One region of the Kocuria rosea genome, then DNA from elsewhere that is predicted to be linked to it. Evidence: riboswitches for the same ligand, from Rfam matches in the RefSeq annotation. Region 1 holds a riboswitch; each other region holds the start of a gene.
The links. Region 1 has a riboswitch for thiamine pyrophosphate ahead of EQG70_RS04560 (ECF transporter S component). Riboswitches for the same ligand answer to the same signal wherever they lie in the genome.

Region 1 (3,262 bases):
GGCGGGGTCCAGGTTGGCGGTCGGCTCGTCGAGCAGCAGCAGCCCGGGGCTCATGGCCACGGCGCCCGCGAGCGCCAGGCGCTGCTTCTGCCCGCCGGACAGGGCCGCGGTGGAGTGGTCGAGGGGGAGGTCCAGCCCCACGTCGTCGAGCGCCGCGCGCACCCGCGGCCAGATCTGCTCCCGGGGCACCGCGAGGTTCTCGAGGCCGAAGGCGGTGTCGTCCCCGATCCGGGACAGCACCACCTGGGACTCGGGGTCCTGCTGCACGAGCCCGGCCCGGCCGCGCGCCTGCTCCGGCGGCATGCCGTCGAGCAGCAGCTCGCCGGAGGCGGACTGCCCGTCGTCGTCGTGGAGGACTCCCGCCAGGGCGTGCAGGAGGGTGGACTTGCCCGCCCCGCTGGGTCCCAGCAGGAGCACGCGCTCCCCCGGCTCGACCACGAGGTCCAGGCCGCGCAGCGCCGCCGCGTCCCGCCCGGGGTGGTGCCAGCCGAAGCCGCGGGCCTCGACCCGGGCCCCGCGGCCGGCGGGCACCACGGGGTCCGGGGTCGTGGGAGCCGTCATCGCCGCACGGCCCGCCCCGACGCGAGGCCCTGCAGCACGCCGGTGGCCGCGAGGGCCCGCACCACGGCCTGCATCAGCAGGCCCGCGAGCACCGCCCCGGAGACGGCCGTCAGGACCACGTAGACCACCTGGTGGCTCAGCGCCCACTCGTAGTTGTAGACGATGTTCTCGTGGACGCCGAGGAAGATCCCGCTCACGGCGCCCGCCACGGCCGCCACGAGGGCGTCGAACCGGCGGTACCGGAAGGCGGCGAAGGCCAGTTCCGCGCCGATGCCCTGGACGAGACCGGAGAGCACGACCAGCAGACCGAAGTGGGTGCCCAGGAAGCTCTCGATCACGGCGGCGAGCAGCTCGCAGAACAGCGCGGCGCCGGGCTTGCGGATGATCAGCCCGCCGAGCACGCCGGCCACGAGCCAGCCGCCGGCGATCAGCCCCACGGCGGGCGGGTAGGCGACCGCGGCCGTGCCGACCACGGGGTAGAGCAGGTTCGACCACGCCCAGAAGACGACCGCGCACACGGCGGCGAGGACGGCGGCCACGACGATGTCGACGACGCGCCAGGACGACGCGCGGGACGTGCCGGGGCGGCGGGCGGGGCGGTGGGTGGTGGTGTTCACGGTGGGTTCCTCCTGGGCTCAGCGAGCCGTCGGTGCCAGGAGGGGACGGGGTTCCGCGGGCCGCGCCGGTGGCGCGTTCCCGGGGAAGCACCCCTGAGATGCTCGACTCCCTTCGCCGGTGCTAACCGGAGCAGGTTCGAGGGTCTGCGGCGATCCGCACTCTCAGCGCCGCGCCGGTCTCACCGGCGGGGCGCTCCCCTGTCGTTCAGTGGCACCGAGTCTACCCCTCCCCCGCCCGCCCCGTGCACTGCCGGCGCACGGCCGGTGAACGACGCAGGGGCCCGTCCGGCCGGACACCGGTGCGGTGTCCGGCCGGACGGGCCCCTGAGCGAGGTGCTCGCCGGGCCTCAGACCTCGGCCTGGCTCGAGGCCTTGGGGTTCGTCCGCGGCCTGTTCTCCATCTTCGCGATCTGGCGGGAGATGCCGACCTTGATGACGGTGCCCACGAGACCGGTGACGAGCGACCAGATGATGATGCCCGTCCAGGCCTCGTCCGGGTCCGGGTTCTTGGCGGGGGGCGGGTCGCCGGTGATGCGCGTCCACGCCGCGCCGAGCACCTTGTGCGAGAGCGCCACGCCGCCGAGCGAGAGGCCGGTGCCCACGAGTTCGAGGACCTTGGTGTTCATGGAGTGCTGCTCCTTGTCGTCCGAGGGGGACGCGGGTGCGCCCTGTCGATCCTGCCCAGCCTAACGCGTCCCCGGCGATCCGTCAGTCTGCTGTCCGTCCGCCCGCCGGCCGTCCGGGCTCGGCACCGGCGGTCCCGCGGCGACGCCCTCCGCGGAGCCCTCCGCCCCGCCCTCCGCGGCGCGGTTGAGGACCTTCTGCAGGTCGTCCTGGGTCAGCGTGGTCCGGTTCAGGTGCTTGGTGCGGTACGTCGAGCGTCCCACCATGTGCGCCGAGACGGGCACGGTGAGCAGCTGGAAGATCCAGCCGAGGGCGATGAGCGGGATCATGACGGGTTCGCGGTTCTCGAGGGCGACTGCCGTGAGCATGAGGAGCAGCCCGAAGACCTGGGGCTTGGTGCCGGCGTGCATGCGCGTCAGGAGGTCCGGGAAGCGGACCAGGCCGATCCCTGCGGCGAGGGACATGAGCGCGCCGACCACGAGGCACACGGCCGCGGCGGCGTCCAGGACAGTGTCCAGCACGGCGCTCACCGCCCGTGCTCGGCGGTCTGGGTGGCGAAGCGCGCCACCGTCACGGAGCCGATGAACCCGACCAGCGAGACGATCACCATGAGGATCAGGTTGTTGAGGTGGCCGTGGTAGGCCATGTCCACGGCGAGGGCGGCCGCGACGATGGCCAGCAGCACGTCCGTGGCCACCACACGGTCCAGCAGGGAGGGGCCCTTGGCGAGGCGGTAGAGGGTGCCCGCGGCGGCCGCGCTGAGCAGCACGGCCGCGACGGCCACAGCGATCTGCATCACGGGTGGTCCTCCTCGTGGGTGTCGGTGGGGGTGGATCCCGGGGCGTCCGCCGGGGACCCGGTGGGCACCTCGTCCCGGCGGCGGCCCACGATCTGCAGGCTCGCGGTGATCGGCGAGCTGAGCGCGGCGCTGTCCGGCCGGTCCGTGCCGGAGGCCCGTCCGCCGCCCCGCTCGGCCCGCAGGGCGGCGAGCTCCTCCGGGGTGCCCATGATCCGGATCCAGGCCGCCTCCACCCGGAGGGCGGACCGGCGGAAGTCCTCGGCCTCCTGAGCGCTGCGGACGTTGAGCGCGTGGAAGTACAGCGTGCCGGAGGCCCGGTCCACCTCCACCACGAGCGAGCCCGGGATCAGGGTCATGGTGTGGCCGGTGGCCGTCAGGAGCAGGTCGGAGCGCGTGCGCAGCTGGACGCCGACCACGGCGTTGCGGGCCCGCGGGCCCACGAGGATCGCAATGAGCATCACCTCGAAGCTCGCCTTGGCGACCTGCCACACGAACGTCACGGCGAAGAGGGCGAACTGGAACGGGTTGAACCGGCCGGACAGCTGGACGGGCGGCAGGTAGAGCACCCAGGTGACGAGCAGGGCCAGGACCAGCCCGACCAGCAGGTTGCCGGGGCCGAAGTCGCCCCAGAGGGCGCCCCACACCACCACGAGCCACACCA
Region 2 (3,262 bases), 740 kb from region 1:
CGCACGGAGCGCAAGCGCGGCCGCGGGGGCCGCAACGAGCAGCAGCCCGCCCGGACGGAGCAGCGCTCCGCCGAGGCCGACCCCGCGGAGAAGGCCAAGGCCGAGGCCGCGCGGACGGCGTTCGCGACGATCGCCGCCGCCACCCACCACGAGGAGGCGGCCGCGGACGAGCCGGAGCGAGCCGAGGAGGCCGCCCAGCCTGCGGAGTCCCGGCCCGAGGGCTCGGGGCGCTCCCGGAAGAAGCGCCGCGGCAAGCGCAGCCGCGGCCGCGGCCAGGGCGGGGACACCGCCGCCGAGCAGCAGCCGGAGGAGGGGGAGGACACCGCCCCCGCCGCCCCGGAGCAGCTCCCCGCCGAGGGGGCGCCGGGCGAGCAGGGCTCGCGCCTGACCATCAACGGCGAGGTCATCGAGCTGCCGCAGGGCCACGCCGTGGTCGTCGAGCCCGCCGAGGCCCGGCCGCTGAGCCTGGACTCCCTCGCGGAGGTCTTCGGGCAGCGGGGACCGGACGCCGGCTCCGCCGCCCCGGAGGCCGCCGCCGAGGCGGTCACCGGTGCGGATGACGCCGCGGAGGGGGCCACCGCCGCGGCGGAGGCCCCGGCCCAGGAGAGCACGGCCCAGGAGAGCATGGCGCAGGAGAGCATGGCGCAGGAGCGCACGGAGCGGCAGGCGCCCGCTCCCGCCGCGGCGGTCGCCGCGGAGCAGGCGGACGTCGAGCCCGTGCGGCCCCGGCGGCGCTCCCGGCGGGCCTCGGCCCCGACGGCGCGGCCCGGCGAGGCCGAGGTGACCGCCGGCCGGGCGGCCGCCGCGGAGGGCGCCCGGCACGAGGCGAGGACCGTCGCCCAGCGCGCCCCGGAGGAGTCCTCCCGCCGGGCGCCGACCGTCGTCGGCGTCGGCGTCAAGGCCGAGGACCTCACCAGCGGCCGGCCCGCCGACCGGGGCTGACCCGCCCCGCCGAGCAGCACCACGGAGGACCCCGACCAGCACGGTCGGGGTCCTCCGTCGTCGCGGACCGTCACGGACCGTCCCGGCCTGCCCGCCCTCCGCGCGGCGGCGTACCGTGGTGCGCACCACAGCACACCCGGGGCCGCCGTCCCGTCCGCCGGGAGAGCGGCCGCCCGTTCCAGGGAGCATCGCCATGACCAGTGCAGACACCATCCGCACCACCGGCACGGAACTGTTCGTCCATCGGGATCCGTCGGCCGTGGACCGTCACTACACGGAGGACTTCGTCCAGCACTCGCCGCTCGCGCCGGACGGGCGCGAGGGTCTCAGGCAGTTCGTGCAGAGCATGCCCGAGGACTTCCGCGTGGACATGGTCCGGATGCTCGACGACCACGGGACGGTGGCCGTCCACTCGGTGTACGAAGGGCTCGGTCCGGAACCGCTGGTCGGCTTCGACGTCTTCCGGGTGGAGGACGGACGGATCGCCGAGCACTGGGACGTCCTCGAGCCCCTGCGCACGGGCCCCGACGGCGCCCGCCCCCAGCTCGACGGTCCCGTCGCGGTCACGGACCACGAGCGGACGCAGGGCAACAAGCGCATCGCCGCCGAGTGGGTCGAGGCCGCCCTCGTCGGGGGCGACCGCCACGCCGTCCAGGACCACATGAGCCCCCGGGGCTGCACCGAGCACACCGGCGGCACGCCGGACGGCCCGCAGCCCGCGTACCAGCGGCTGCGCCGCGTGGTCGGCGAGGGGAACTTCGTGCTGACCGTCGCGGAGGCCGTTCCCGGAGGGAGCCGCGACGGAGGATCCACCGGAACGGTCGCCTGCTACGACCTCTGGCGCCTCGACGACGGCCGGATCGTGGAGCACTGGGGCGTCGCGCAGCCGGTGCCCGAGCGGATGGCCCACGCCAACGGCATGTTCTGATCCCGTGCGGGGTCCGTGCCGACTCCCGCACGACGACTAGACTGGCAGGACACCAGACACGGGGTGCCGCACGAGCGGCTGAGAACACACCCGTCGAACCTGATCTAGCCAGTACTAGCGAAGGGATGTCGCAGATGCGCGATGCCGTACCCCCGTCCGACCGCACACCAGGACCCGGGAGGCCGGTGCCGCCGGACCCCGCGCTCGCCGAGGACGCCGCCGCGGCCCTGGCGGACCTGCGCGCCGCGGCGCCGCTGGTGCAGTGCATCACCAACGCCGTGGTCACCAACTTCACCGCCAACGTGCTGCTCGCCGTGGGCGCGTCCCCGGCGATGACCGACATCCAGGGCGAGGGCGGGGTCTTCGCGGAGCTCGCCGACGGCCTCCTCGTCAACACCGGCACGCCCACCGCCGAGCAGCGCGGCGCCGCCTACGAGGCCGTCGGGGCCCGGCGCCGCGCGGGCCGGGCCTGGGTCCTGGACCCGGTGGCGGTGGGCGCCCTGCCCGTGCGCACGGCGCTGGCCCGCGACCTGCTCGGGTTCGAGCCGGCGATCGTGCGCGGCAACGCCTCCGAGGTCATCGCCCTCGCCGGCGGCGCCGGCGGCCGCGGCACGGACGCGACCCACGGCGTCGACGCGGCCCGGGACGCCGCCGCCGCGCTCGCCGAGCGGGCCGGCTCGGCGGTGGCCGTGTCCGGGCCCGTGGACCTCGTGCGCTCCCCGGACGGCACGGTGGTCCGGGTGCCGCACGGCACGCCCCTGCTGACCCGCATCACCGGCGGCGGGTGCGCCCTGGGCGCCCTCATGGCGGCGTTCACCGCCGTGCGCACGGACCCGGCCGCCGCGGCGGTGGCCGCCACCACGGTGTACACCCTGGCGGCCGAGGACGCGGCCGCCGACTCCGCCGGGCCCGGCTCCTTCGCCGTGGCGCTGCTGGACCGGCTGCACGCCGTCACCCCGGAGGGGATCGCCGCCCGGGCGGAGCTCGTGCGCGAGGAGGTCGCCCGGTGAGCCCGCGCCTCGACCCCGCGGCCCTGGCCCTGCACCTGGTGACGGACACCGCCCTGAGCGCCCCCCGGACGGTCCCGGACGTCGTGGCCGCCGCCGTGCGCGGGGGAGCCACCATGGTCCAGGTGCGGGAGAAGGACGCCCCGGTCCGCGAGCTCGTCGCCCTGCTGACGGCCGTGGCCGAGCGCGTGGGCCGGGAGGTGCCCGTGCTCGTGGACGACCGCGCCGACGTGTACCTCGCCGCCCGCGCGGCCGGCGCCCCCGTGGCCGGCGTGCACGTGGGCCAGTCGGACCTGCCCGTGGCGCTCGCCCGGGAGATCTGCGGCCCGCAGGCCGTGCTCGGCCTCAGCGCCGCCACGGCGGAGGAGCTCGATGCCGCCGCCGC
Region 3 (3,262 bases), 740 kb from region 1:
GTCCGGGGTGCCGGGCCGGGCGCGGGCCAGCACCTCGACCAGCTCGAGGTCGGCGACGCCGGGCACGAGCGCCTGGGCATCGCGCAGCAGCCGGAACACGCCGCCGGCGCTGGGACCGGACAGGTCGTCCTCGCGGGAGGTCGCCCCGATCACCACGGTCCCGTCGGCGCGGGGCACCAGGTAGACGGGCACCCCGTGCACCAGGCCGCGGACCGTGCGCTCGAGCAGCTCCGGCGCCCCGGCGGGGACCCGGGCGCGCAGGATGTCCCCGTGCACCGGCCGCAGCGGCGGGTGCCAGTCCTCCGGCAGTCCTTCGAGCTCGCCGAGCCCGGCGCCGGGGGCGAGGACCGTCCAGGTCGCGGAGACCATCCCGCCGCCGGCCAGGCGGACGCCGGTCGCCGCGCCCTCGGCGTTGCGGCGCAGCCCCGTGGCGAGGTCGTGGACGAGGCGGGCCGGTCCGCCGTCGCGCGCGGCCGGGAGCCCGGCGGGCTCCGGGAGCTCCGGGGGGTCGGGGAGTTCCGGGGCGACGAGGGCCGCGAGCAGCCCGGCCACGAGGCGGCGCGGGTCCACCTGGTGGTCGTCGGGGATCCGGAACACCGCGGACAGCCGCGGGCTCAGGGTCGGCTCGAGGGTGCGGGCGGCGCGCAGGGTCAGCGGCTCCACCGTCATGCCGTGGCGCCCCTGCAGCGCGCGGAGGTCCGCCAGGGCCTGCCGGTCGGCGGCGTCCACGCCGCAGACCAGGGTCTCGGTGGCCCGGTGGCCCACCGTCCCGCCGGCGGCCTGCTCGAGGGCGGCCACGAACGCCGGGTACTCGGCGGCCGAGGCGGTCATCAGGGGGTACAGGGGCTCCTGCTGGTACTGGACCTCGCTCACCGGGGCGAGCATCCCGGCCGCGGCGCGGCTGGCGCCGGAGCCCGGCTCGGGGTCCACCACGACCACCGAGCGGCCGCGGCGGCGCAGCTCCCAGGCGGTGGCCAGGCCGATCACCCCGGCGCCGACGACGGCGACGTCGGCGCGGACGTGCTCGGGCCGGTCGACCAGCGGGTGGGGCGCGGTCGTGGGGGCGGGGTGCGCGGCAGTCACAGGGAACGTCCTTTCCTCCGGCGGCATGACCCGCATCAGGTGTGGCGGTCGGCGCTGGACGCCCTCTCAGCCCCCGGTGGGGCTCCCGCAGAACCGCTGACCTATCATCAGCGTGTGACCCACCCTACCCGTGACGCCTCCGCCCCCGCCGAGTCCTCCCTGCGAGACACCCGGACGGCCCGCCTCCTCGCCGCCCGGCTGTACGTGTGCACGGACGCCCGCCGGGACCGGGGCGACCTCGAGGAGTTCCTGCACGCCGTCTGTGCCGGCGGCGCGGACATCGTCCAGCTGCGGGACAAGAGCATCGACGCGGACGAGGAGATCGCCGCGCTGGAGCTGCTGGGCCGGGTGGCCGCCGAGTATGACGCCCTGTTCGCGGTCAACGACCGCGCCGACATCGCCGCGCTCGTGGGCGCCGACGTCTTCCACGTGGGCCAGCACGACCTCAGCCCCGCCCAGGCCCGGCGGCTCCTGGGCCCCGACGTGCTGATCGGGCGCTCCACCCACGACCTCGGACAGGCCACGGCGGCGCTCGAGGACCCGGACGTCGACTACTTCTGCACCGGCCCCGTCTGGGCCACGCCCACCAAGCCGGGGCGCCCGGCCACCGGGCTGGAGTTCGTCCGCGCGGTCGCCGAGCTGACGGAGGCCCGGCTGGACGCGGACCCGGAGGTCCTGCCCGTGCCGTGGTTCGCCATCGGCGGCATCGACGAGCCGCGGCTCCCGCAGGTGCTGGAGGCCGGGGCGCGCGGCGTCGTCGTCGTCCGCGCCGTCACCGAGGCCCCCGATCCCCGCGTCGCCGCCGGGCAGCTGCGCGGCCTGCTCCCCGCCTGAGCCCGGGGCGCTCCGCCGTCCGCCTCACCGTCGGCTCCCCGCCGCCGTCCAGCACGTTCTGAGAGCATGGACGCAGGACGACGACGGAGAGGTGGCCCATGGACCCCGAGCTCGACCCCCAGGTGCGGCACGCGGTGGAGCGCCCCGCGGAGACCGCCCGCGGCCCGGAGGACGCGCAGCTGCGCGTCCGGCTGGCCGGTGAGCCCGCCCGCCGCGCCCTCGGCACGCACTGGGAGCAGGGCCTCCCGGAGGACGCCGCCCCGAGCGACGACCGGCTCGCCGCCGCCGTGCTGCTCGCCACCCTCTTCGGCGACACCTTCTGGCTGGAGCGCGCCGCCCGGCTGCCCAGCGACGTGCCGGGGTGCCCGTCCGCGCCGCCGAGCGGGCTGCTGGAGCTGACCCGGGTGCCGGGCGCCCGGGCCGCCCTGGCCGCCGTGCTCGAGCGCCCGCTGCTGACCGGGCTCCTGGAGTGGGGCACCAACCCCCTGCCGGAGCAGCCCCCGCTGGCCGTGGCCCGGGCCGCCCGGGACCTGGGCGTCCCCGACGACGGGCGCGTCTACAAGGTGGTGCGCCGCCGCGCCGAGCGCTTCCTGGCGCGGGAGCACGACGGGTCCGAGCCGCTCGAGCAGTTCGTGACCCTGCTGAACGAGGCGGAGCGGGGCCACCGCGAGGACGGGCCCGTGCTCTCGGGCGAGACCCTGCCGCCGGCGGCTCCACCGGCGCCGGGTCCGACCGCGGGGTCCTCCTCCGCAGCCGGCCCGGCCGCCGACGGTGGCATCCGCCCGGCCACGCCCCCGCCCGGCGCCCCTCCGGCGGGCTCGCCCGAGAACCCCCAGTGGGGGGTGAGCCCCGCGAGCCCGGCCCCGCCGCCGCCAGGGCCGCTTCCGGGCCAGTACCCCGGACCCGGGGCACCCGGCCCGGGCGGTCCGGGATACGGCACCCCCGGGTACGGCCCCGGGGACCAGCAGCCCGGAGCACCGGGCGCCAGCACCCATGGCGCCTCCGGGCCGGTGTTCGGGCCCGGCCCCGGCGGGTGGCCGCCGCGCCCGGCCGAACCCGTGGAGGACGACTCCGACAACCTCAAGGCGTGGGGGTTCGTCTTCCTGGGCATCCTGGCGGTGATCGCCGCTCTGATCTTCATCCTCTGAGCCCACCGCACCATCATTTACTTGCACAGGAAAGCTTCTGGGGCTATTCTTGGGGACATATCAACCAGTGCGCCGCCCCTGCCGACGGAGAACCCCGCGATGCCGATCTTTCCCCAGAACCCCGCTCCCCAGAGCCTGACGAAGCGCCCCGCCGAGGACCTGCTGTCCGCGGACACCCGGATGGGCGCGGTGGAGCT

Region 2: linked by a shared signal. The riboswitch ahead of thiM (hydroxyethylthiazole kinase) and the one ahead of EQG70_RS04560 (ECF transporter S component) in region 1 are both predicted to bind thiamine pyrophosphate.
Region 3: linked by a shared signal. The riboswitch ahead of EQG70_RS01145 (FAD-dependent oxidoreductase) and the one ahead of EQG70_RS04560 (ECF transporter S component) in region 1 are both predicted to bind thiamine pyrophosphate.

Annotation. Positions count from the first base shown of each region.
Region 1 is NZ_CP035103.1:985,999-989,260, reverse strand. It holds gene EQG70_RS04565 (ABC transporter ATP-binding protein) at 1-561, opposite strand, end outside; gene EQG70_RS04560 (ECF transporter S component) at 558-1,178, opposite strand; TPP riboswitch at 1,269-1,388, opposite strand; gene EQG70_RS04555 (DUF4235 domain-containing protein) at 1,526-1,804, opposite strand; gene mnhG (monovalent cation/H(+) antiporter subunit G) at 1,865-2,323, opposite strand; gene EQG70_RS04545 (MrpF/PhaF family protein) at 2,329-2,598, opposite strand; gene EQG70_RS04540 (Na+/H+ antiporter subunit E) at 2,598-3,262, opposite strand, start outside.
Region 2 is NZ_CP035103.1:1,728,124-1,731,385, forward strand. It holds gene EQG70_RS08005 (Rne/Rng family ribonuclease) at 1-942, shown strand, start outside; gene EQG70_RS08010 (nuclear transport factor 2 family protein) at 1,136-1,870, shown strand; TPP riboswitch at 1,920-2,013, shown strand; gene thiM (hydroxyethylthiazole kinase) at 2,056-2,880, shown strand; gene thiE (thiamine phosphate synthase) at 2,877-3,262, shown strand, end outside.
Region 3 is NZ_CP035103.1:247,723-250,984, reverse strand. It holds gene EQG70_RS01145 (FAD-dependent oxidoreductase) at 1-1,083, opposite strand, end outside; TPP riboswitch at 1,079-1,182, opposite strand; gene thiE (thiamine phosphate synthase) at 1,198-1,917, shown strand; gene EQG70_RS01135 (hypothetical protein) at 2,016-3,065, shown strand; gene EQG70_RS01130 (VOC family protein) at 3,165-3,262, shown strand, end outside.